DNA from 3 places in the Kitasatospora sp. NPDC001603 genome. Region 2 is predicted to be linked to each of the others. Evidence: riboswitches for the same ligand, from Rfam matches in the RefSeq annotation. Region 2 holds a riboswitch; each other region holds the start of a gene.

What was found. A riboswitch is a leader RNA that binds a small molecule or an ion and turns the genes downstream of it on or off. The one in region 2 is predicted to bind cobalamin.
Region 1: linked by a shared signal. The riboswitch ahead of ABT263_RS23925 (ribonucleoside-diphosphate reductase subunit alpha) and the one ahead of ABT263_RS06695 (cobalamin biosynthesis protein) in region 2 are both predicted to bind cobalamin.
Region 3: linked by a shared signal. The riboswitch ahead of nicT (Nickel transporter NicT) and the one ahead of ABT263_RS06695 (cobalamin biosynthesis protein) in region 2 are both predicted to bind cobalamin.

Annotation. Positions count from the first base shown of each region.
Region 1 covers NZ_JBEPAA010000040.1:28,247-35,202, reverse strand. Annotated here, with positions in the region: gene ABT263_RS23930 (hypothetical protein) at 1-1,052, opposite strand, end outside; cobalamin riboswitch at 1,436-1,562, shown strand; gene ABT263_RS23925 (ribonucleoside-diphosphate reductase subunit alpha) at 1,752-4,157, shown strand; gene ABT263_RS23920 (ribonucleotide-diphosphate reductase subunit beta) at 4,193-5,188, shown strand; gene ABT263_RS23915 (ferritin-like domain-containing protein) at 5,383-6,444, shown strand; gene def (peptide deformylase) at 6,495-6,956, opposite strand, start outside.
Region 2 covers NZ_JBEPAA010000006.1:145,440-152,395, forward strand. Annotated here, with positions in the region: gene ABT263_RS06685 (putative cobaltochelatase) at 1-809, opposite strand, end outside; gene ABT263_RS06690 (cobyric acid synthase) at 802-2,319, opposite strand; gene ABT263_RS06695 (cobalamin biosynthesis protein) at 2,316-3,287, opposite strand; cobalamin riboswitch at 3,381-3,573, opposite strand; gene ABT263_RS06700 (helix-turn-helix domain-containing protein) at 3,786-4,499, shown strand; gene ABT263_RS06705 (alpha/beta hydrolase family protein) at 4,740-5,855, shown strand; gene ABT263_RS06710 (hypothetical protein) at 6,258-6,956, shown strand, end outside.
Region 3 covers NZ_JBEPAA010000042.1:65,187-72,142, reverse strand. Annotated here, with positions in the region: gene nicT (Nickel transporter NicT) at 1-970, opposite strand, end outside; cobalamin riboswitch at 1,004-1,195, opposite strand; partial or broken gene ABT263_RS24885 (ArsR/SmtB family transcription factor) at 1,277-1,615, shown strand; gene ABT263_RS24880 (hypothetical protein) at 1,789-2,037, opposite strand; gene ABT263_RS24875 (Fpg/Nei family DNA glycosylase) at 2,157-2,966, opposite strand; gene ABT263_RS24870 (AAA family ATPase) at 3,132-3,815, opposite strand; gene aroQ (type II 3-dehydroquinate dehydratase) at 4,237-4,665, opposite strand; gene aroB (3-dehydroquinate synthase) at 4,674-5,762, opposite strand; gene ABT263_RS24855 (shikimate kinase) at 5,755-6,276, opposite strand; gene aroC (chorismate synthase) at 6,273-6,956, opposite strand, start outside.

The sequences.
Region 1 (6,956 bases), on a different contig from region 2:
GCCGGCGAGCCGGGGGCCGCGGCGCCCTTGAGGTGGCCGACGTAGTTCTTCACCGCGGTCTCGGCCTGCTGCTTGTGGTCGAAGACCGCGACGCCGACCGTCACCGCGCTGTCGCCGGAGACGTAGGTGGCCCGGAGCACCTGGCGGCAGCCCTGGTCACCGAGGACCTTGCCGAGGCCGCCGACCGTGGAGTTGCCGTCCCAGCAGGGCGAGTCGAGCGAGACCACGGTGCGGTTCCAGGTGGCGCCGTTGACCGTCACGGTGAGCGCCGAGAAGAGCGCCGCCGCGTCCTGCGGAGCCGGGTCGGTGGTCGCCTCCCAGAGCGGCTTCGACGGGTCCTCGGGCGTGGCGCTCGGGGTGGCCGTCGGGGACGCCTTGCCGGACGCCGTGGGCGCCGGCGGCTGGGTGGCCGCCGTGGCGGCGCCGGTGGGATCCGCGACCGGCTTCTTGTCGTCGCCCTTGTTCAGGAACAGCAGGCCGCCGGCGACCAGGCCGCCGACCACCAGGAGGGCGACCACGCCGCCGATGATCCGCGTCCGGCCCTTGCGCTTGGCCTCCGCCTCGTTCCGGTCCGCGAGGGCGGCCCAGTCCGGCTCGGCGTGCTGCGGCACGGGCTGGGGGTGCGGGTGCTGCGGGTGCTGCGGGTGCTGGGGCTGCGGGTGCGGCTGCCACTGCTGCGGCTGCGGCTGCGGCTGGACATGCTGCTGGTGCACCGGGGGCTGCGGCTGCACCGGCTGCTGCACGGGCTGCGGCACGGGCGGCTGGACCTGCTGCGGCGGCTGCGGCACGGACGGCACCGGCGGCTGGACCGGCTGCGGCGCGGGCACCGGCGGCCCGTACGAGGCGGGCGGCGGACCGAACCCGCCCGGGGCCGGCGGCACCGGCTGCGGCGCGCCGGGGTACGGCGCGGGCGGCGGGCCCTGCGGCGGCTGTCCGGGCGTGCCCGGCTGCTGGTTCTGCGCGCCACCCGGCCCGGCGGGAGGGGGCGGCTGCTGCCCCGGCGAGCCGGGTCGGCCGCTCCACTCCCCGGGCGTGCCCGTTCCGTCGCTCATGCGCCCCCCTCACTGCCTTCGGCGGCCGCTCCACGAATCACGTCGGTGTCGACGACCCGCTGGCTCCGCTCCCTCATGAGCCGAGATCGTAGGGCATGCCCCTGACGGCGGGCCTGCCCGGTGGCCGATCCGTTTCCGAATCCGAACACCGGCCGGGCCCCGGGCACTCCTGGCGACGCCCTGCGCCGCGGTCCGCGAAGGCCCTGGAACGACCCTGCGGCGGCCCCCGGCGCCGGCCCCCGCGGCGGGCGGCCGGGGGCCGGCCGCAGCCCCGGAACGGCCCCGGAACAGCCCGGGAAAGGCCTCTCGCCGGTACCACCTGCGATCACGTCGACACGCGACGCCGCACAACATGTGGGGTCGCATCGAGCGGACACCACTAGATGTATGCTCATCCCTGCTGTCGACGCAGGGGAACCCGGTGCGAGTCCGGGACTGCCCCGCAGCGGTGTGCGGGCGGCTCCGACAGAGCCCGCGAGTCCGAATACCTGCCGACGGCGTGCCGCCTGGCCTCCCCGCAGAGGCCTTTCGCACCAGCACCACTTCCGGGCCTCGCGGGCGGGCCGGGGATGCCACCGTCGCGCGCCGCCTCCGGGCCGGCGCGCCGTGCTCCCCTGCCCCGAACGGTCCGGCCCGAGCCACCGCCGACGCCGATCGCCGCCAGGAGAGAGCGCCTTGACCACCGCTGCCTCAGTCACCCTGCCCGCCCAGGGTTCAAGCTCCGCCCCCGTCGACCCGACGGTGTCCGACCCCGGTGGCGCACTGCTCCGGCTGCTGACCGACCGCAGCGCCGACCTCCCCCAGGTGGACCCCGGCCATGTCGCCGCCGCCGCGCTGCGCGGCCGCCACGCCGGCTCGGACTTCGCCGAGCTGCGCGGGCTGGCCGTGGACGCCGCAGCGTCGATGATCGCCGAGGACCCGCAGTACTCGAAGCTCGCCGCGCGACTGCTCGCGCTGGAGATCGTCGACGAGGCGGTGAGCCAGGGTTCGGTCACCTTCTCGGACTCGATCGCGGTCGGCCACGCCGAGGGCCTGATCGGCGACTCCACCGCCGACTTCGTCGCCAAGCACGCCACCGCCCTGAACGCGCTGATCGACCCCGAGGGCGACGGCCGCTTCGAGTACTTCGGCCTGCGCACCGTGCAGTCCCGGTACCTGCTGCGCCACCCGATCACCCGCAAGGTCGTCGAGACCCCGCAGCAGTTCCTGCTCCGCGTCGCCTGTGGTCTGGCGGTCGGCGACAACGAGCAGTCGGTGCGCGAGGTCTCCGAGCTGTACGGCCTGATGAGCCGGCTGGAGTACCTGACCTCCTCGCCGACGCTCTTCAACTCCGGCACCAAGCACCCGCAGATGTCGAGCTGCTACCTGCTGGACTCGCCGCTGGACAACCTGGACTCGATCTACTCCCGGTACGCCCAGATCGCCCGCCTCTCCAAGCACGCCGGCGGCATCGGCCTGTCCTACTCGCGGATCCGCTCGCGCGGCAGCCTGATCCGGGGCACCAACGGCAAGTCCAACGGCATCGTCCCGTTCCTGCGCACCCTCGACTCCTCGGTCGCCGCGGTCAACCAGGGCGGCCGCCGCAAGGGCGCGGCCTGCGTCTACCTGGAGACCTGGCACGCGGACATCGAGGAGTTCCTGGAGCTGCGCGACAACACCGGCGAGGAGGCGCGCCGCACCCACAACCTCAACCTGGCGCACTGGATCCCGGACGAGTTCATGCGCCGCGTCAACGCGAACGCCGACTGGTCGCTGTTCTCCCCCGCCGACGTGCCCGAGCTGGTCGACCTCTGGGGCGCCGAGTTCGACGAGGCGTACCTGAAGGCCGAGCAGGCCGGCAAGGCCGTCCGCACCATCCCGGCGCAGACCCTCTACTCCCGGATGATGCGCACCCTGGCGCAGACCGGCAACGGCTGGATGACCTTCAAGGACGCCTCCAACCGCGCCGCCAACCAGACCGCGCTGCCCGGCCGCACGGTGCACAGCTCCAACCTCTGCACCGAGATCCTGGAGGTCACGGACGACTCCGAGACCGCCGTCTGCAACCTCGGCTCGGTCAACCTCGGCGCCCACGTCGCCCCCGGTGCCACCGCCGCCGACCTGCTGAACGCGATGGACTGGGACCGCCTGGACGCCACCGTCCGCACCGCCGTCACCTTCCTCGACCGCGTGGTGGACATCAACTTCTACCCGACCCCCGAGGCCGGCGCGTCCAACTCGCGCTGGCGCCCGGTCGGCCTCGGCGTGATGGGCCTCCAGGACGTCTTCTTCCAGCTCCGCCTGGACTTCGACTCCGCCGAGGCGAAGGCCCTCTCCACCCTCATCGCCGAGCGCATCATGCTCACCGCGTACGAGCGTTCCGCCGACCTGGCCGAGCAGCTGGGCCGCCACGAGGCCTACGGCGAGACCCGCGCCGCCCGCGGCGAGCTGCACATCGACCACTTCGGTTCGGCCGCGCCGCACTGGGCCGGCCGCTGGGAGGCGCTGCGCGCCCGGATCGCCGAGACCGGTCTGCGCAACTCGCTGCTGCTCGCCATCGCCCCCACCGCCACGATCGCCTCGATCGCCGGTGTGTACGAGTGCATCGAGCCGCAGGTCTCCAACCTGTTCAAGCGCGAGACCCTCTCCGGCGAGTTCCTCCAGGTCAACCCGTACCTGGTGCGCGAGCTGAAGGAGCTCGGCGTCTGGGACCAGCAGACCCGGGACGCGCTGCGCGACGCCAACGGCTCCGTCCAGGACCTCAACTGGCTGCCCGCCGAGGTCCGTTCGCTGTACCGCACGGCCTGGGAGCTGCCCCAGCGCGCGCTGATCGACCTGGCCGCCGCCCGGATGCCGTACATCGACCAGAGCCAGTCACTGAACCTCTTCATGGCGGCGCCCACCATCGGCAAGCTGAGCTCGATGTACGCGTACGCGTGGAAGGTCGGCCTGAAGACCACCTACTACCTGCGGTCGCGGCCCGCCACCCGGATCGCCCAGGCCGCCTCGGGCACCGCCCGCGCCGCCGCGCCGGTGCCGGTGGCGTCCCCGACCCTCAGCCCGGAGGAGGAGGCCGCGCTGGCCTGCTCCCTGGAGAACCCCGAGTCCTGCGAGGCCTGCCAGTGAGCACCACCCCCGAAGCCCGTCCCGACCGCGAGAAGATGCTGCTCGACCCCGGCTTCGAGCTGACCCTGCGGCCGATGCGGTACCCGTCGTTCTACGACCGCTACCGGGACGCGATCAAGAACACCTGGACCGTCGAGGAGGTGGACCTGCACTCCGACGTCGCCGACCTCGCCAAGCTGAGCGACGGCGAGCGGCACATGATCGGCCGGCTGGTCGCCTTCTTCGCCACCGGTGACTCGATCGTCTCCAACAACGTGGTGCTGAGCCTCTACAAGCACATCAACTCCCCCGAGGCCCGGCTCTACCTGTCCCGGCAGCTGTTCGAGGAGGCCGTGCACGTCCAGTTCTACCTGACGCTGCTCGACACCTACCTGCCCGACCCCGAGGACCGCAACGCGGCCTTCGCCGCGGTGGAGAACATCCCCTCCATCCACCAGAAGGCCCAGTTCTGCTTCAAGTACATGAACGCGGTCGACCACATCGACTCGCTGCGGAGCAAGGACGACCGCCGGGCGTTCCTCCTCAACCTGATCTGCTTCGCGGCCTGCGTCGAGGGCCTGTTCTTCTACGGCGCCTTCGCGTACGTGTACTGGTTCCGCAGCCGCGGCCTGCTGCACGGCCTCGCCACCGGCACCAACTGGGTGTTCCGGGACGAGTCCATGCACATGGACTTCGCGATGTCGGTGGTGGACACCGTCCGCGAGGAGGAGCCCGACCTCTTCGACGAGAAGATGGCCCAGCAGGTCACCGAGATGCTGGAGGAGGCCGTCGAGGCCGAGCTCCAGTTCGCCCGTGACCTCTGCGGCGAGGGCCTGCCGGGCATGAACACCGAGTCCATGCGCGAGTACCTGCAGGCGGTGGCCGACCAGCGGCTCGCCCGCCTCGGCCTGCCGATCCGCTACGGCTCCACCAACCCCTTCGGGTTCATGGAGCTGCAGAACGTCCAGGAGCTGACCAACTTCTTCGAGCGCCGGGTCTCCGCGTACCAGGTCGCCGTCGAGGGCTCGGTCTCCTTCGACGACGACTTCTAGGCCGCCCGGCCCGCCCGGTCCCGCTCCTCCGGGGGCCCGGCCAACAGCCGCCGCCCCGCCCGGTGTTCGCACCCGGCGGGGCGGCGTCGTTCGCTCGTCCGAATGAAACCGCCGGGCCCCACCGGAACGGCACGCATACGGACGGTGCCGTCCCCCGCTACGGTCCGGCCACAGCCGAACGAAAGGGGCCCACCGTGCCGACCGGAATCCTCGACTACCGGAGCGACGCCATCGTCCAGCTCATGAGCATGGCGGAGGAGGACTGGACGGAGCAGGAACTCAAGGACGCGCTCCAGCGGGCGATCATGCTGGAGCTGTCCACGATCCCGCCCTACGCCACCGCGCTCTGGTCGATCACCGACCCCGACAACTCCAAGCCGGTGCGCCACACCATCCGCGAGATCGTCTTCGACGAGATGTCGCACTTCGGCCTGGTCTGCAACATGCTCACCAGCATCGGCGGCACGGTCGTCCTCACCGACCCGCTCACCGTCCCGAAGTACCCGGGTGAGCTCCCCGGCGGCGTCAACCCCGGCCTGGAGGTCTACCTGAGCGGGCTGACCCGCGAGTCGGCCGCCCTGTTCTCCGACATCGAGAAGCCCGAGCACCCGCTCGCCTTCGCCGCCGACGGCAACACCATCGGTGCCTTCTACCAGCGGATCGCGAACGTCTTCCCCACCTTCGCCCACCTGCTCACCGGGCAGCGGCAGGTGAGCTTCCCGCTCGGGTCGAGCCACGGCGCCGGCAACGACATCGTCCCGATGAACACCATCGACGACGTGCTGGCCGCCATCCACGTCATCCAGTCGCAGGGCGAGGGCACGGACGCCTCCCCGGAGAACCCCTTCCCCGGCGCCCCGGGCGAACTCGCCCACTACTACGCCTTCAAGGAGATCGCCGAAGGCCGCGAGCTCGTCCTCGACGAGGGGACGAAGAAGTACGGGTTCACCGGCCCGGAGGTCCCGCTGCCGGACACCTCCCCGGTCGCCCGGGTCCCCCTGGGCGGCTGGGCCAACAGCCCCGGCAACGAGCCCGACCAGCCCACCGCCACCCTCCTGGCGACCTTCAACCAGCACTACAGCGACATGCTGTACGCCCTCGAAGGCGCCTGGGGCGACGCCGGCCCCGACTCGATCGGCCCGGCGATCGGGCAGATGGGCCAGATGCGCCGGACCGCCCAGCAGATCAACGGCGTCAAGCTGCCCGCCGCCCCCCGCTTCACCTACGGCCCGGAGTGGCTGTTCGTGCCGCGGTAGGCACCCGTGCGGAAGGGCCGGTGCGCGTGCACCGGCCCTTCCGTGACACGTCAGCCGTTCGACACCGTCGCGTACCGCGGCGTGCCCTCGGCCATCTGCCGCAGCGCGTCCTTGCGGTCCCGCTTCGACAGCTTGTCGATGTAGAGGAACCCGTACAGGTGGTCGGTCTCGTGCTGCAGGCAGCGGGCGAAGAAGCCGGTGCCCTCGACCCGGATCGGGTTGCCGTCCTTGTCCTGGCCGGTCACCGCGGCGTAGTCCGGCCGCGGCAGCTCGGCGTACGCGGTCGGCACCGACAGGCAGCCCTCGTTGCCGTCGTCCAGCACCCGCTTGCTGCCGGCCGGCAGCTCCTCCAGGACGGGGTTGATGACGTGGCCGATGTGGCGCACGCCCTCGTCGTCCGGGCAGTCGTAGACGAACACCTTGAGGTCCACGCCGATCTGGTTGGCCGCCAGGCCCACGCCCTCGGCCGCGTACATCGACTGGAACATGTCGTCGATCAGCCCCGACAGCTC
Region 2 (6,956 bases):
AAGGCGGCGCAGACGGCGGTGATCTGGCGCAGCGCCGTGTCGGTCAGCTCCACCTCGGGCAGCAGCTCCCGGGCCGCGGTGATCCGCCCGGCGAGCGCGCGCTCGTCCTCGGCGAACCGCGCGGCGAACCCGGCCGGGTCGGCGTCGTACGCCAGCCGGCGGCGGACCACCTCGGCGCGCTCGGCCGGTTCCCGGGTGGCGGCGATCTCCACGGTCAGGCCGAACCGGTCGAGCAGCTGCGGGCGCAGCTCGCCCTCCTCCGGGTTCATCGTGCCGACCAGCAGGAACCGCGCCGCGTGCCGCACCGAGACGCCCTCGCGCTCCACGTAGGAGCGGCCCATCGCGGCCGCGTCCAGCAGCAGGTCCACCACGTGGTCCTGGAGCAGGTTGACCTCGTCGATGTAGAGCACGCCCCGGTGCGCCCGGGCCAGCAGGCCCGGCTCGTACGCCTTCACGCCCTCGGCCAGGGCGCGTTCCAGGTCCAGCGAGCCGACGATCCGGTCCTCGGAGACGCCGACCGGCAGCTCGACCAGCCGGGCCGGGCGGTGGGTCTCGTCGGCGCCGTCGTGCGCGCCGTCCGGGCAGGCCGGGTCCGGCGCGACCGGGTCGCAGGCGAAACGGCAGCCGTCGACGGCGGCGATGGACGGGAGCAGACCGGCCAGCGCCCGCACCATGGTCGACTTGGCGGTGCCCTTCTCACCCCGCACCAGCACGCCGCCGACGGCCGGGGAGACCGCGTTGAGCAGCAGCCCGAGCCGCAGGTCGGCCATTCCGACGATCGCGGTGAAGGGGTAGCGGACGTCACTCATGATTCTCCAAGGGGGCCCCGGGCGGCAGGAACGGCAGCGAACCCGCGGCCGGCACCCCGCCCTCGATCAGCTTCCACAGCGCGTCGGTGTCCGCGTGCTCCTCGATCAGGTCGCCCAGCCGGTCCAGCCGGGCCTCGCGCGCCTCGGCGAACGAGGTGTCCGGCGCGGGCACGAACGCCCGGCCCGACAGAGCGGCGACCTCGCGCAGCAGCGCGCGCCGGAAGCCGTCGTTCTCCAGCGCGCCGTGCCAGGTCGTGCCCCAGACCGCCCCCACCCGGCAGCCGTCCAGGAACGCCTCTCCGCCCTCCACGGTGACGATCCCGTGGTGGATCTCGTACCCCTGGACCGGCTGCCCGTAGGCCTCGCCGACCGGCCGGCCGAGCACCTTCTCGGCGCCGAACCGGACGTGCGTCGGGAGCAGCCCGAGGCCGTCGACGGCACCGGCCTTCGACTCGACGTCGTCGTGGATGGCGCGCGCGAGCATCTGGTAGCCGCCGCAGACGCCGAGGACCGGCAGCCCGGCCGCGGCCCGGGCCCTGAGGGCCGGCTCCAGGCCGCGCTCGCGCAGCCAGGCCAGGTCGGCCACGGTGGCCCGGGTGCCGGGCAGGATCACCAGGTCGGCGTCGGCCAGCTCCTCGGGCCGGGTGGCCCAGCGGACCAGCACCCCGGGTTCCTGGGCCAGCGCGTCCACGTCGGTGAAGTTGGACAGCCGGGGGAAGCGCACCACGGCCACCCGCAGCACGTCGGCGCCGAGCGGCCCGCGCCCCTCGGCGCGGTCCACCACGGTGGTCAGGTCCAGGGAGTCCTCGGCGTCCAGCCAGAGCCCGGACAGCATCGGCAGGGTGCCCAGCACCGGACGGCCGGTCAGCTCGCGCACCATCTCCAGCCCGGGCGCCAGCAGCCGCGCGTCGCCGCGGAACTTGTTGACGAACCAGCCCGCCACATGGCGCTGGTCCTGCTCCGACAGCAGCGCCAGCGTCCCGTACATCGCGGCGAACACGCCGCCGCGGTCGATGTCGCCGACCACCACGACCGGCAGGCCGGCGGCGGTGGCCAGGCCCATGTTGGCGATGTCCCGGTCCCGCAGGTTGATCTCGGCGGGCGATCCGGCGCCCTCGCAGACCACCACGTCGTAGCGCCGGCGCAGGTCGGCCAGGCACTCCAGGGCGCGCTCCAGCAGGACGGGCTTGCGGTCGCGGTAGTCCAGCGCGCCGACCTCGGCGACCGCCCGGCCGAGCAGCACCACCTGGCTGCGGCCGTCCGCGCCGGGCTTCAGCAGCACCGGGTTCATCGCCGCCTCGGGCTCCACCCGGGCCGCCTGGGCCTGCATCGCCTGGGCGCGACCGATCTCGGCACCGTCGGCGGTGACGAAGGAGTTCAGCGACATGTTCTGCGCCTTGAACGGCGTCACGGCGACGCCCTGACGGGCCAGCCAGCGGCAGATGCCCGCGGTGACCACGCTCTTGCCGGCGTCCGAGGTCGTCCCGGCGACCAGCAGTGCGTTGCTCATGCGCTCCCCCTTCTCGTCCCCGCCTTGAGTGCCTGCACGACGGCGTGCCCGGCGACGGTCGTACCCAGTGCGAGCAGTCCCACCCGGCGGGAGAGCCGGCAGGCGCGCTCGATGTCGTCCACCGTCACCGGTCTCAGCTCGCCGCCCAGTACCGGCCGGTGCTCGACCCGGGCGCCGTACCGCAGGGTGCCGCCGAGCCGCACGCCGACCGCGCCGGCGAAGGCCGACTCGGCCTGGCCCGCGTTCGGGCTGGGGTGGGCGGAGCCGTCCCGGCGCCAGACCCGCCAGGCCGTCCGGGGCTCGGGCGCGGCGGCGACGGTCAGCAGCGCGGTCAGCCGCGCGCCCGGCCAGCCCGCCACGTCGTCCAGCCGCGCCGAGGCCCAGCCGAACCGGGCGTGGCGCGGCGAGCGGTGGCCGACCATCGCGTCCAGGGTGTTGACCGCGCGGAACGCCAGCAGCCCGGGCGTGCCCGCGAGGGCGCCCCAGACGAGTGCGTTGACCACGGCGTCGGCGGTGTTCTCGGCGACCGACTCGACCACCGCGCGGGCGATCTGCCCCTCGTCGAGGGCGCTCGGGTCACGGCCGCACAGGTGCGGCAGCCGCTGCCGCGCCGCCGTCAGGTCGTGCGCGGCGAGCGAGCGTCCGATCGTGCGGGCCTCGCGGGTGAGCGAGGTGCCGCCGAGCACCGTCCAGGTCGCGGCGGCGGCCAGCGCGGCCCGCCCGAGCGGGCGGCGGCCCAGGGTGCGGTCGGCCGCCAGCGCGCCGGCCGCGACGGTGCCCACGCAGAGCGCCGTGAAAGCCGTTCCGACGGCGCGGTCGTCCCGCCAGATCCGCCGCTCCAGCCGGCCGGCCGCACCGCCGAAGACGGCCACCGGGTGGCCGCGGCGCGGGTCGGCGAAGCGGGCGTCGGCGAGGTACCCGGCCGCGGCCCCCAGGGCGAAGGCGGCGGCGCGGGTCAGCGGGCGCACGGTGGACAGCAGAGGGCTCGGAAGGTCGGGGCAGCCTGCATCGCGTGCGTGTCCTCACTCAGGGTCCGCGCCCTGGATCGACGTACCGGGGGCGAGAGTCTCCTGGCTTCCGGGTCGAACGCACCCCCGGGCCCGGCGGCGGCTTCTGACGGCCCGCCGCGGTGGGCCCCCTCCGGCGCCGTGGCCGGCGGAGGAGGGACTCCGAGTGTGCTCCCCGGTGACAGTGGCGGGACCGCGCCGGACTCGCACCGGCTTCCTCTGCATGCCTCCGTTTGGCTGAAGGATCCCATCACGCGGCCGAACCGTGCGTCAACCAAGGTCACGGAGGGGTTGGTCACAGCGGAGCCGGGCCGCCCGACCCCGTCACTACCTCCGATCGGCACCCCCCGCAGGGGCATGACAGCCTGTGCGATCGTCCAGTCGCCCGGAGGAGCCTCCGGGCCCGCTTCGTGTGTTCGGCGGCTGGGGGGCGGCCGGACCACCCCCTACCGTCGGGCCATGCGACGCAGACAGCCACCCGCCGTGCCCCCGGTGCCCTTCTCGCCCGCGGCCGCCCGCGCGCACCGCGCCGGCCTCGGGCTGACCCCCGAGCAGGTGGTCGAGGGCATGGCCGCGCACGGCGTCCGGCTGCTGCCCTCCCACGTGCTTGGCTGGGAGAGCGGCGAGCTGCGCCCCGCCGAGGACGAGTTCATCGCCCTGGCCCGGGCGCTCTGGTGCCCGCCGGCCCAGCTGATGGGCGTCCGCCCGGCCCGGCTGCGGGACTTCCGGGTCGCCCGGGAGCTCAACCAGGAGAGCGCGGCCCACCGGATCGGCCTCGCACTGGACCGGTACCAGCGGGCCGAGGCGACCGGTCAGTGGGACGGCGACCAGGAGCAGACCTACGCGCTGGCCCAGGTGCTCGGCACGACCCTGCGCGAGCTGGTCGCGGTGACCGGCCGGGCGCAGGAGCTGGACCGGCGGCTGCGGCAGTGCGTGGACGGCCGGTGGCAGGCGCAGCTCCGGCCGATCGGCCGGATCGTGCCGGTGCACGAGGGCGACCTCACCGCCGTGCTGACGGCGCTGCAGAACGAGTACCAGGTGACCTCCCACTGGGGCGCCGGCAGCTGGGGCTCCCCGGCCCCGGCGGCGGACACCCGCGCGGCGGCGGCCCGGCCGCTCGGCGAGCGGTTCTGGGAGCTGCTGGAGCGCCTGGAGACCGAGATCCCGGTCTGACGGGCCGGTACCGCGCCGCCCCCGCGCGGCGCCTCCCCCTCCCTGCCCTATCTCTGCCGCTTCCCGTGCCGCCGTGACCAGAGGGCCGAGAACCGCGCCGCCGCTTCCCGTGCCGCCGTGACCCGGCCAGGACCCGCGCCGCCGTGACCCGGACGGCCGCGTCCGGTGGCCGGGTGGCGCCCCCGCGAGTGGACTGGTGGGCAGACTGCCCAGTCCGCGACCAACAGAGCGGGGAGCGATATGCGTTGGGGAACCGCAGCCGCCGTGGCGGCCGCCGCCGTCGGCACCGGGGCCGCCGTCCTGCTGATCGGCCGGAGGGCCTCCGAGCGGATGGTCCGCCCGGCGGTCGGCCGCGAGCGGGCCGCCGGCCCCGTCGTGGTGCTGACCCTCGCCGCCGGACGGGCCACCTTCACCCGCGGCGCCGAGAGCGCCCGCCCCGGCCGCTGGGCCGTCGAGTGGGGCGACGGAGGGCACGCGGTGGTCGGCGAGATCCTGCACGCCGACGAGCGGGGCGTCAGCCGCCGGCTGGTCCGCGCCGACCGCGGCACCCTTGCCCCCGGTACGGCGGTCCGCTTCACGCCCCGCGTCCATCTCGGCGACCCGACCAGCGCCCTCGGCCTGCCGTACACCGAGACCGCCGTCCAGGGCGAGCTGGGCGCGCTGCCCGCCTGGCGGCTGGACGGCAAGCGGGGCACCTGGGTGATCCTGGTGCACGGCCCCGGCGCCGACCGGCAGCAGACCCTCCCGGTGATGCCCGTCCTGCACCGGCTCGCGCTGCCCGTCCTGGCCGTCACCTACCGCGGCGACGAGGGCGCGCCGGCCTCCCCGGACGGCCTCGGCCACTTCGGCGAGACCGAGTGGCGCGACGTCGAGGCGGCCCTGCGGCTGGCCCTGGACAGCGGCGCCGGGCGGGTCATCCTGTACGGCTGGTCGCTCGGCGCGACCATGGTCCTGCAGACCGCGGCCCGCTCCGCCTGGGCCTCCTCGATCCGCGGCCTGGTGCTGGACTCGCCCGTGCTCGACTGGTCGGCCACCGCCCGCCGGGGCGCCGCCCGGGCCGGCTACCGGGGCGCCGCCGCCGAGCTGGGCGCGCTCGCGGCCGAGGGCCGGGCCGGCGTGGATCTGGCCGACTTCGCCCGCCTCGCGGACGGCACCGACCTGCGGGTGCCCACGCTCCTCCTGCACGGGCCCGACGACGCGCTGGCCCCCTGGCAGGCCGCCGCCCGGCTGGCCCACCGCCGCTCCGACGTGGTCGGCCTCCAGGCCGTCCCCGGCGGCGAGCACGCCGGCCTCTGGAACGCCGACCCCGACCGCTACGAGGAGCACCTGCGGCGCTGGCTCACCCCGCTGCTCTGAGGCCCGTCGCGGGCGCTCCCAGCCGTGTTCCGGACAGCCCCTCGGGCCCCTTCCCGCACCCCGTCCGCCCCGTCTTTGCCCAGGCTGGCGTGTCCGCGTCACACAGATCCGGCTAGGCGGTTTGGCCTCTGTTGCCCGATCTTGTCGACCCCCTGCGACCACCTGTCGGGAGTCGGGGCCGATCGGATGTGACAGAAGGCCGGTACAAGGGGAAGACTGCTCGACGTGACGTCTCGGAATCCGCGCGACCGTGATGCCCAGCTCCCGCCGACGATCGGCTCCGGTGCGACGGTGACCCGTCTCCCCGGAACTGCCCACCGCCCCGCCGGCGCCAGGCCGGGCGGCTCCGGCGTACCCCGCCGACGAGGCCCCGCACCAGCCCCCGGCCGTGGCCGGGTCCCGGTGCCGGACGGCTTCCCCGCTCCCGCCGAGCTCGCCCCGCTGGCCCGTCGGATGCTGATCGACGCCGTCCGCATCGCCCGCTGGGCCGGTGAACTCGCCGAGGTCGACAAGCGCGGCGAGCTGCTCCCCGAGGACGCCCGCGACGCGGGCCGCGCCCTCGCCATGACGGTGGGCGCCGCCGGCAAGGCCTGGGGCCAGGCCCTGCTGGTCGGCCTGGTCGAGGCCCGGGACGGCGGCGCCGCCCCCGGCTGGCGGCTGCACGCCTGGGAGCACGACGACGAGGCCGTGGTCCGCGGCTGGTCCGCCCTGTTCGACGCCTGGACGCTGCTCGCCCCGGTGCCGCCCGCCGCCCTGCGCGGCGTGTTCGCGGTGCTCGCCGGGCAGGCCGTCGACCAGGCGCCGCAGCTGCTCTCCTTCCTCCACCTGGTGGCCGGCCCGGTCGCCGACAGCGAACTGCTGGAGCTGCTGCGCCGGGGCCTGGACGAGCGCCGGGTCGGCGGCGGCGACGGCGCGCTGGGCCTCTCGCCCGTGCCGCACGCCGCCTCCGCGGTCTCGGCCGTCCGCGGCACCTGCCGCGAGCCGCAGATCGACACCCCGGCCGCGCCCTCCGACGTGGCGGCCGTCCTGGACTGGATGCTGGACGGCCTGGCCGCGGTCGGCGCGGTGGTCCGCAAGGACGACGCCGCCGAGCTCTCCCCG
Region 3 (6,956 bases), on a different contig from region 2:
CCGGGTCGGTGAGGTCCAGCTTCTCGTGCAGCACGGCGACCAGCTCGATGGTGCCGATGATGAACGCCACCGCGATCGACAGCCCAGTGATGGTCAGGTTGTAGTACACCTTGCGCACCGGGTTGGAGAACGCCCACTGGTACGCGAAGTTCATGAACGTCCCGTCCAGCGTGTCGAACAGGCTCATCCCGGACGCGAACAGCAGCGGCAGGCAGACGATCGCGTACCAGGGCAGCCCGGCGGCCGCGCCGGAGCCGGCCATCACCATCAGGGTCACCTCGGTCGCGGTGTCGAAGCCGAGGCCGAGCACCATGCCGACCGGGAACATCTGGCCGGGCCGGGTGATCGAGCGGGTCGCCCGGTTCAGCACCCGGGCCATCAGACCGCGCGAGTTGAGGTGCTCCTCCAGCTCGGCCTCGTCGAACCGACCGGCCCGCATCGACCGGAACACCTTGAGGATGCCGAACAGCGCCGCCAGGTTGAGCGCGCCGATCAGGTAGAGGAAGACACCGGACGCGGAGGTGCCGACCACACCGAGCCACTGGTGCGTGGTGGACTCGTCGTCCATCAGCGTGCTGGCCAGCTGGGCGCCGCCCGCCACCAGGGCGGCCATCAGGACCACCATCGAGGAGTGGCCGAGCGCGAACCAGAAGCCCACCGAGACGGGCCGCTTGCCGTCCGCCATGAGCTTGCGGGTGGTGTTGTCGATCACCGCGATGTGGTCGGCGTCGAAGGCGTGCCGCATGCCGAGGGTGTAGGCGGTGATGCCCAGGCCCACCCCGAAGACCTGGGTACCGACCTCGTACTTCTCCGGGGCGACCAGGAAGATCAGCGTCCCGAACGCCACTACGTGCATGGCCAGGATCACCCCCATCAACCCGGCCGTGCGGAGGGTGTCCTCGCGCCGCCAGCGGAAGCTCGGCAGGGCGGAGGACGCCGCGGGAGCAGCGGCGGTTTCGGGCAGGGTCATCTTCGGATCACGCTCCAGCACCTCGTGGAAAGACGTTCGTGAGATGCCGTGGCCGGTCTCCTGGCTGACGGGGCTTCCGGATCCGCCTTCCCAGGCGCGCGAGGCGCCCAGTGGCGTCGTGGATACGGACGACTCCCCCGATCACAGTGGCGAGGGCCGCTCCGGACTCCGGACCCTGAGGGTCCGTCACCGGTCTTCCCGAACACCACGGCGGGCAACACCGTAGGGGGCCGCACCTCACCCTTGCAAGGCTGCGCACCTGCGCAGGTGTCCAGGATCACAGCCACGGGCTGCAACAATGTCCGCATGCATCTCGTACCGGCCGACCGCGCGGGCCACCGCACCATCGACGGGCACCGGGTCTGCGAGGCCATCGCCGCGATCGGCGACCCCGGGCACGTCCGGTCCTGGGCCGAGCGGTTCTCGCTGCTCGCTGACCCGGGGCGGCTCGCCCTGCTGCTCGCCCTGCACCGGGCCGGGCCGCTCGCCGTCACCGACCTGGCGGTCGCCACCGGCATGCGCGACCCGGCCGTCTCGCAGGCGCTGCGGCTGCTGCGCACCGCGGGTGTGGTCACCGGCGACAAGGACGGCCGCGTGGTGCGCTACCGGCTCGTGGACGAGGCCCTGCGCCCCCTCCTCGACGAGTGCGCCGCCGCGGACCATCACGAGCACGGCGAGCCCGCCACCGGGAGCGACGCCACCGGCGGCGAGCCCTCCGCACCCCGGGCCGCCGCGGCCGGCTGACCGGCTCCCGGCTGACCGGCTCCGCCCGCGGAACACCGACCCGGCGCCCCGGGCCGTCGCGCCCGGGGCCCGCCTCACCCCTCCCGCACCAGCCGTTCGAAGCGCTCCAGCGAGCGCCGGGCCAGCGGGTCCGTCGCGGGCCGCAGGGCCCGGTCGAGCAGGCCCGCGCCGGGGAGCCGGAACGCGCCGAGGAAGGCGAAGCGGGTGCCTCCGGCCTCGGGGCGGGCCGCCATCCCGCCCAGCAGGAAGCGGCTGCGCATCAGGCACCACCCCGGCGTCAGCTCGACGTCGAAACGGGCCCGCAGCCGGGTGTGGCCGGTCACCAGCGCCTCCCGCCCTGGCGGTCGCCCGTACCGGGGCGGACGGCTGACCGCGCCCTCCCCCGGCAGCCCCGCGACCGCCCGCGGTGCCGCCCGGACGGCGCCGGGCAGCCGGCGCCGCCTCAGGCCCCCTGGCAGGTGGGGCACCAGAAGAGGTTGCGCGCGGCGTGCGCCTCGGTCCGGACCTCGGTGCCGCAGACCAGGCAGGGCATGCCGGCCCGGCGGTAGACGTAGACCTCGCCGCCGTGGTCGTCCACCCGCGGCGGACGGCCCATCGCCTCGGGGGTGTGCTCGGGTCGGACGGTGTCGATCCGCCCCGCGCCGACGCCCTCGCGCATCAGCGCGACCAGGTCGGCCCAGACGGCGTCCCACTCGGCCCGGCCGAGGTCGCGCCCGGCCCGGTGCGGGTCGATGCCGTGCCGGAACAGCACCTCGGCGCGGTAGACGTTGCCCACGCCGGCCAGCACCTTCTGGTCCATCAGCAGTGCCGCGATCGTCGTCCGGCTGCCGGATATCCGCCGCCAGGCCGGCTCCGGGTCGGCGTCGGCCCGCAGCGGGTCGGGGCCGAGGCGCGCCGCGACGGCGGCCTTCTCGGCGTCGGTGATCAGCGCACAGGTGTTGGGACCGCGCAGATCGGCGTAGGCGTCGTCGTTCGCCAGGCGCAACCGGACCAGGCCGACCGGCTCGGGCGCGGGGCCCTCCCCGAAGGCGAACCCACCGTAGAGGCCGAGGTGGATGTGCACCCAGGCGTCGTCCTCGAAGCCGAGGAAGAGGTGCTTGCCGATGGCCTCCGCCCCGGTCAGCACCTGCCCGTCGACCAGCTTCGCGCCGTCCGCGAACCGGCCCTGCGGACTGCTCGCACGGACCGGGCGGCCGCCGAAGGCCATGGCGTTCTCGGCGGCGAGGCGGTGGATGATGTGGCCTTCCGGCACGGGCGTCAGCTCCCCCGGGTGTGCGACAGGATGCCCCCATCATCGCAGCCCGCACCGACAGGCCCGGCCGGGCCGCCGGCCGTCGCGGGCTCCCGGAAGGCGGTACCGAATCCGCGCGCGGGGCAGCGCCGGAGCCGCCCGGAACAGCCCCGGGCGGCCCGGGCCTCAGCGGACCGGGATGCCCATCAGCCGGGCCAGGATCACCCGGTCCAGCTCGGCGGCGGTGGCCGCGACGTCCAGCTGGGAGTTGTCGATGATCGGCAGCCCGGAGTTGTACCAGCCGGCCATCCGGCCGTGGATCCGGGCCACCTCCTCGTCACTCAGCCGCCGGTTGCCACTGCGCCGGGCGTTGCGGCTCAGCACGGAGTCCAGGCTGGGCAGCAGCACGACCGGGATCATCCCCGGGCCGATGTGCCGCTTCCAGCCGCCGAGGCCGATCGCCGGGCGGTCCGGGAAGACCGCGTCGTCGATGATGCAGGAGATGCCGTTGGCCAGGTAGTTGCGGCAGGCGAAGCCGCAGGTGCGGCGGGCCAGCCGGTACTGCGCCTCGGAGGCGTTGTTCCAGCCGGACTGCGGGTTGGCGAAGCCGGACTGCACCCACTCGCGGACGTCGTCGAGGCTGATGTGGGCGGTGGGCGTGGGCCGCCGCTCGGCCCAGTGCCGGGCGACGGTGGTCTTGCCCGCGCCGGCCGGTCCGATCAGCAGCACGGCCAGTGGCCCGGACGGCAGGTGCGGCTGCGCGGGGTGGACCGGGAGCTGGACGGGCGCGCCGGACGGCAGCAGGAAGTGCCCGGTGGCGCCGGCCGGAACCGGCGCGGGCGCCGCGGCGGTGGGAGCCGACGGCGGCACGGGCCGCGCCGGCGCGGGCGGTGCGACGGGGGCCGCCGGGGTACCGGCCGGCGGCACGACCGGGCGACCGGCGTACGGGGGCCGACCGGCGGGCTCGCGCGCGGACCGGTCCGCGCCGTGGCGGACGGATTCGGCGTGGGCCGCCGCCCGCGGCACTCCCCGGGACGCGCCCGGCGCGCCACCGGCGGGCGGTGCGACGGTGGCACTGCCGGAGTACGGCGGGGCCGGCGGAGCGACGGGACGTGGGGGGACTTGTCCACCCCCGGCGTACTGCGTCACGGTCACCTCCCGACTTCTTTCAGCGGGGACACTACACGGCGGTCCCGCAGCGGGCACAGTCCGCCGCCGGGCCGCTGACGAGGGCCGGGGTACCGGATCGGGCCGGCCGGGGCCGCGCCGATCCGGTACCCCGGCCCGGGTGTCAGCGTGCGGTGAGCTGCCCGCCGAGCGCCCGCAGTGCCAGCTCGTACGAGCCCAGGCCGAATCCGGCGATGGTGCCGGAGGCGACCGCGGCGATCACCGAGGTGTGCCGGAAGGTCTCCCGGGCGTACGGGTTGGAGATGTGCACCTCGATCAGCGGCGCGGTCCGCTGGGCGGCGGCGTCGCGCATCGCGTACGAGTAGTGGGTGAAGGCCCCCGGGTTGATCACCACGGGCACCCCGCCGTCGGCCGCCTCGTGCAGCCACTCCACCATCTGCTGCTCGGAGTTGGTCTCGTGCACCTCGACCTCGAAGCCGAGCTCCTTGCCGAGCACGGTGCAGCGCTCGACCAGCCCGGCGTAGGAGGTGGCGCCGTAGACGTCCGGCTCGCGGCTGCCCAGCCGGCCGAGGTTGGGGCCGTTGAGCACCATCACCCGGGTCACGAGGAGACCTCCGCGTAGGCGGCGACCAGCAGGGACGGGTCGGGGCCCTCCAGCATGGAGGTCCGGCCGAGGCCGTCCAGGACGATGAAGCGCAGCAGGTCGCCGCGCGACTTCTTGTCGATCTTCATGGCGTCCAGCAGCTTCGGCCAGGCGTCCGCGCGGTAGCTCAGCGGCAGGCCGACCGAGGCCAGCACGGTGCGGTGCCGGTCGGCCGTCTCGTCGTCCAGCCGGCCGGCCAGGCGGCCGAGTTCGGCGGCGAAGACCATCCCGATCGAGATCGCCGCGCCGTGCCGCCACTTGTAGCGCTCGTTGCGCTCGATGGCGTGGCCGAGGGTGTGGCCGTAGTTGAGGATCTCGCGCTGGCCGGACTCCTTGAGGTCCCCGGAGACCACGTCGGCCTTGACCTGCACGGCCCGCCGGATCAGCTCGACGGTGTGCGGCCCGGCGGGGCTCCTGGCGCCCTCCGGGTCCGCCTCGATGAGGTCCAGGATGACCGGGTCGGCGATGAAACCGCACTTGATGACCTCGGCGAGGCCGGAGACGTAGTCGTGCCGGGGCACCGTCTCCAGGGTGTCGAGGTCCGCCAGCACGCCCACCGGCGGGTGGAAGGCGCCGACCATGTTCTTGCCCTCGGCGATGTTGATGCCGGTCTTGCCGCCCACCGCCGCGTCCACCATGCCGAGCAGCGTGGTGGGCATGGACACCCAGCGCACCCCGCGCAGCCAGGTGGCCGCCACGAAGCCGGCCAGGTCGGTGGTGGTGCCGCCGCCGAGGCCGACGATCACGTCGCTGCGGGTGAAGCCGGTCTGGCCGAGCACCGACCAGCAGTACGCGGCGACCTCGGCGCTCTTGGCGTCCTCGGCGTTGGGCACCTGGAGGACGATCGCCTCGTAGCCCTCGCCCAGCAGGTCCTCGCGGATGGCGTCGGCCGTGGCGGCCAGTCCTTCGGGGTGGATCAGCGCGACCCGCTTGGCGCGGGTCCCGATCAGCTGCCCCAACTCGCCGAGCAGCTGGTGTCCGATCAGCACGTCGTACGGGTCGTGGCCCGCGCTGCCGCCGACGTGAATCCTGACGATGTCACTCATGGGGGGTCTTCAGCTCCAGTGCTTCCATTACGGCGTCCGCGACCTGCCCGGGGGTGCGGCCCGCGGTGTCGACGACGGCGGTGGCCACCTCCAGGTACAGGGGCCGACGCGCCTCCATCAACTCACGCCAACGCGCCCGCGGGTTGACCGCGAGCAGCGGCCGCGGCGCGTCCAGCCCCACCCTCCGGACGGCGTCCGCCGGCGGGACCTCCAGGAACACCACCGGCAGCTCGCGCAGCAGCGCCCTGGTGGCCTCGGCCATCACCGCACCGCCCCCCAGCGCCAGCACGCCGTCGTGGTCCCGGGCGGCGCTGCGCACCGCGGCAGCCTCCAGCTCGCGGAAGTGCGGCTCGCCCTCGTCGATGAAGATCTCCGGGATCGGCTTGCCGGCCGACCGTTCGACATCGGCGTCGGTGTCCCGGAAGGCGACGCCCAGGCGCTCGGCGAGGTCCCGTCCGACGGTGGACTTGCCACTGCCGGGCGGGCCGACCAGCACCACCAGGGGCGCGCTCATCGGACGATCAGGTTGTCCAGGTACCCCTGGACGTTGCGGCGGGTCTCGCTGACGTGGTCGCCACCGAACTTCTCGTTCACCGCGTCCGCCAGCACCAGCGCGACCATCGCCTCGGCGACGATCCCCGCCGCGGGCACCGCGCACACGTCGGAGCGCTGGTGGTGGGCCTTGGCCGGCTCGCCCGTCCGCACGTCCAGCGTCTGCAGCGCGCGCGGCACGGTCGCGATCGGCTTCATCGCCGCCCGCACCCGGAGCAGCTCGCCCGTCGACAGGCCGCCCTCGGTACCGCCCGACCGGCCCGACGTCCGCTTGACGCCCTCCGGGGTCGGCACGATCTCGTCGTGCGCCTGCGAACCCGGCACCCGGGCCAGCTCGAACCCGTCGCCGACCTCGACGCCCTTGATCGCCTGGATCCCCATCAGCGCGGCGGCCAGCCGCGCGTCCAGCCGGCGGTCCCAGTGCACGTGCGAGCCGAGGCCGACCGGCACGCCGTAGGCCAGCACCTCGACGACCCCGCCCAGGGTGTCGCCGTCCTTGTGGGCCTGGTCGATCTCCGCGACCATCGCCTTCGACGCGTCGGCGTCCAGGCAGCGCACCGGGTCCTCGTCGAGGCGCGCCTCGTCGGAGGGCAGCGGCAGCACCCCGGCGGGGGCCTTCGCGCCCGCCAGCTCCACCACATG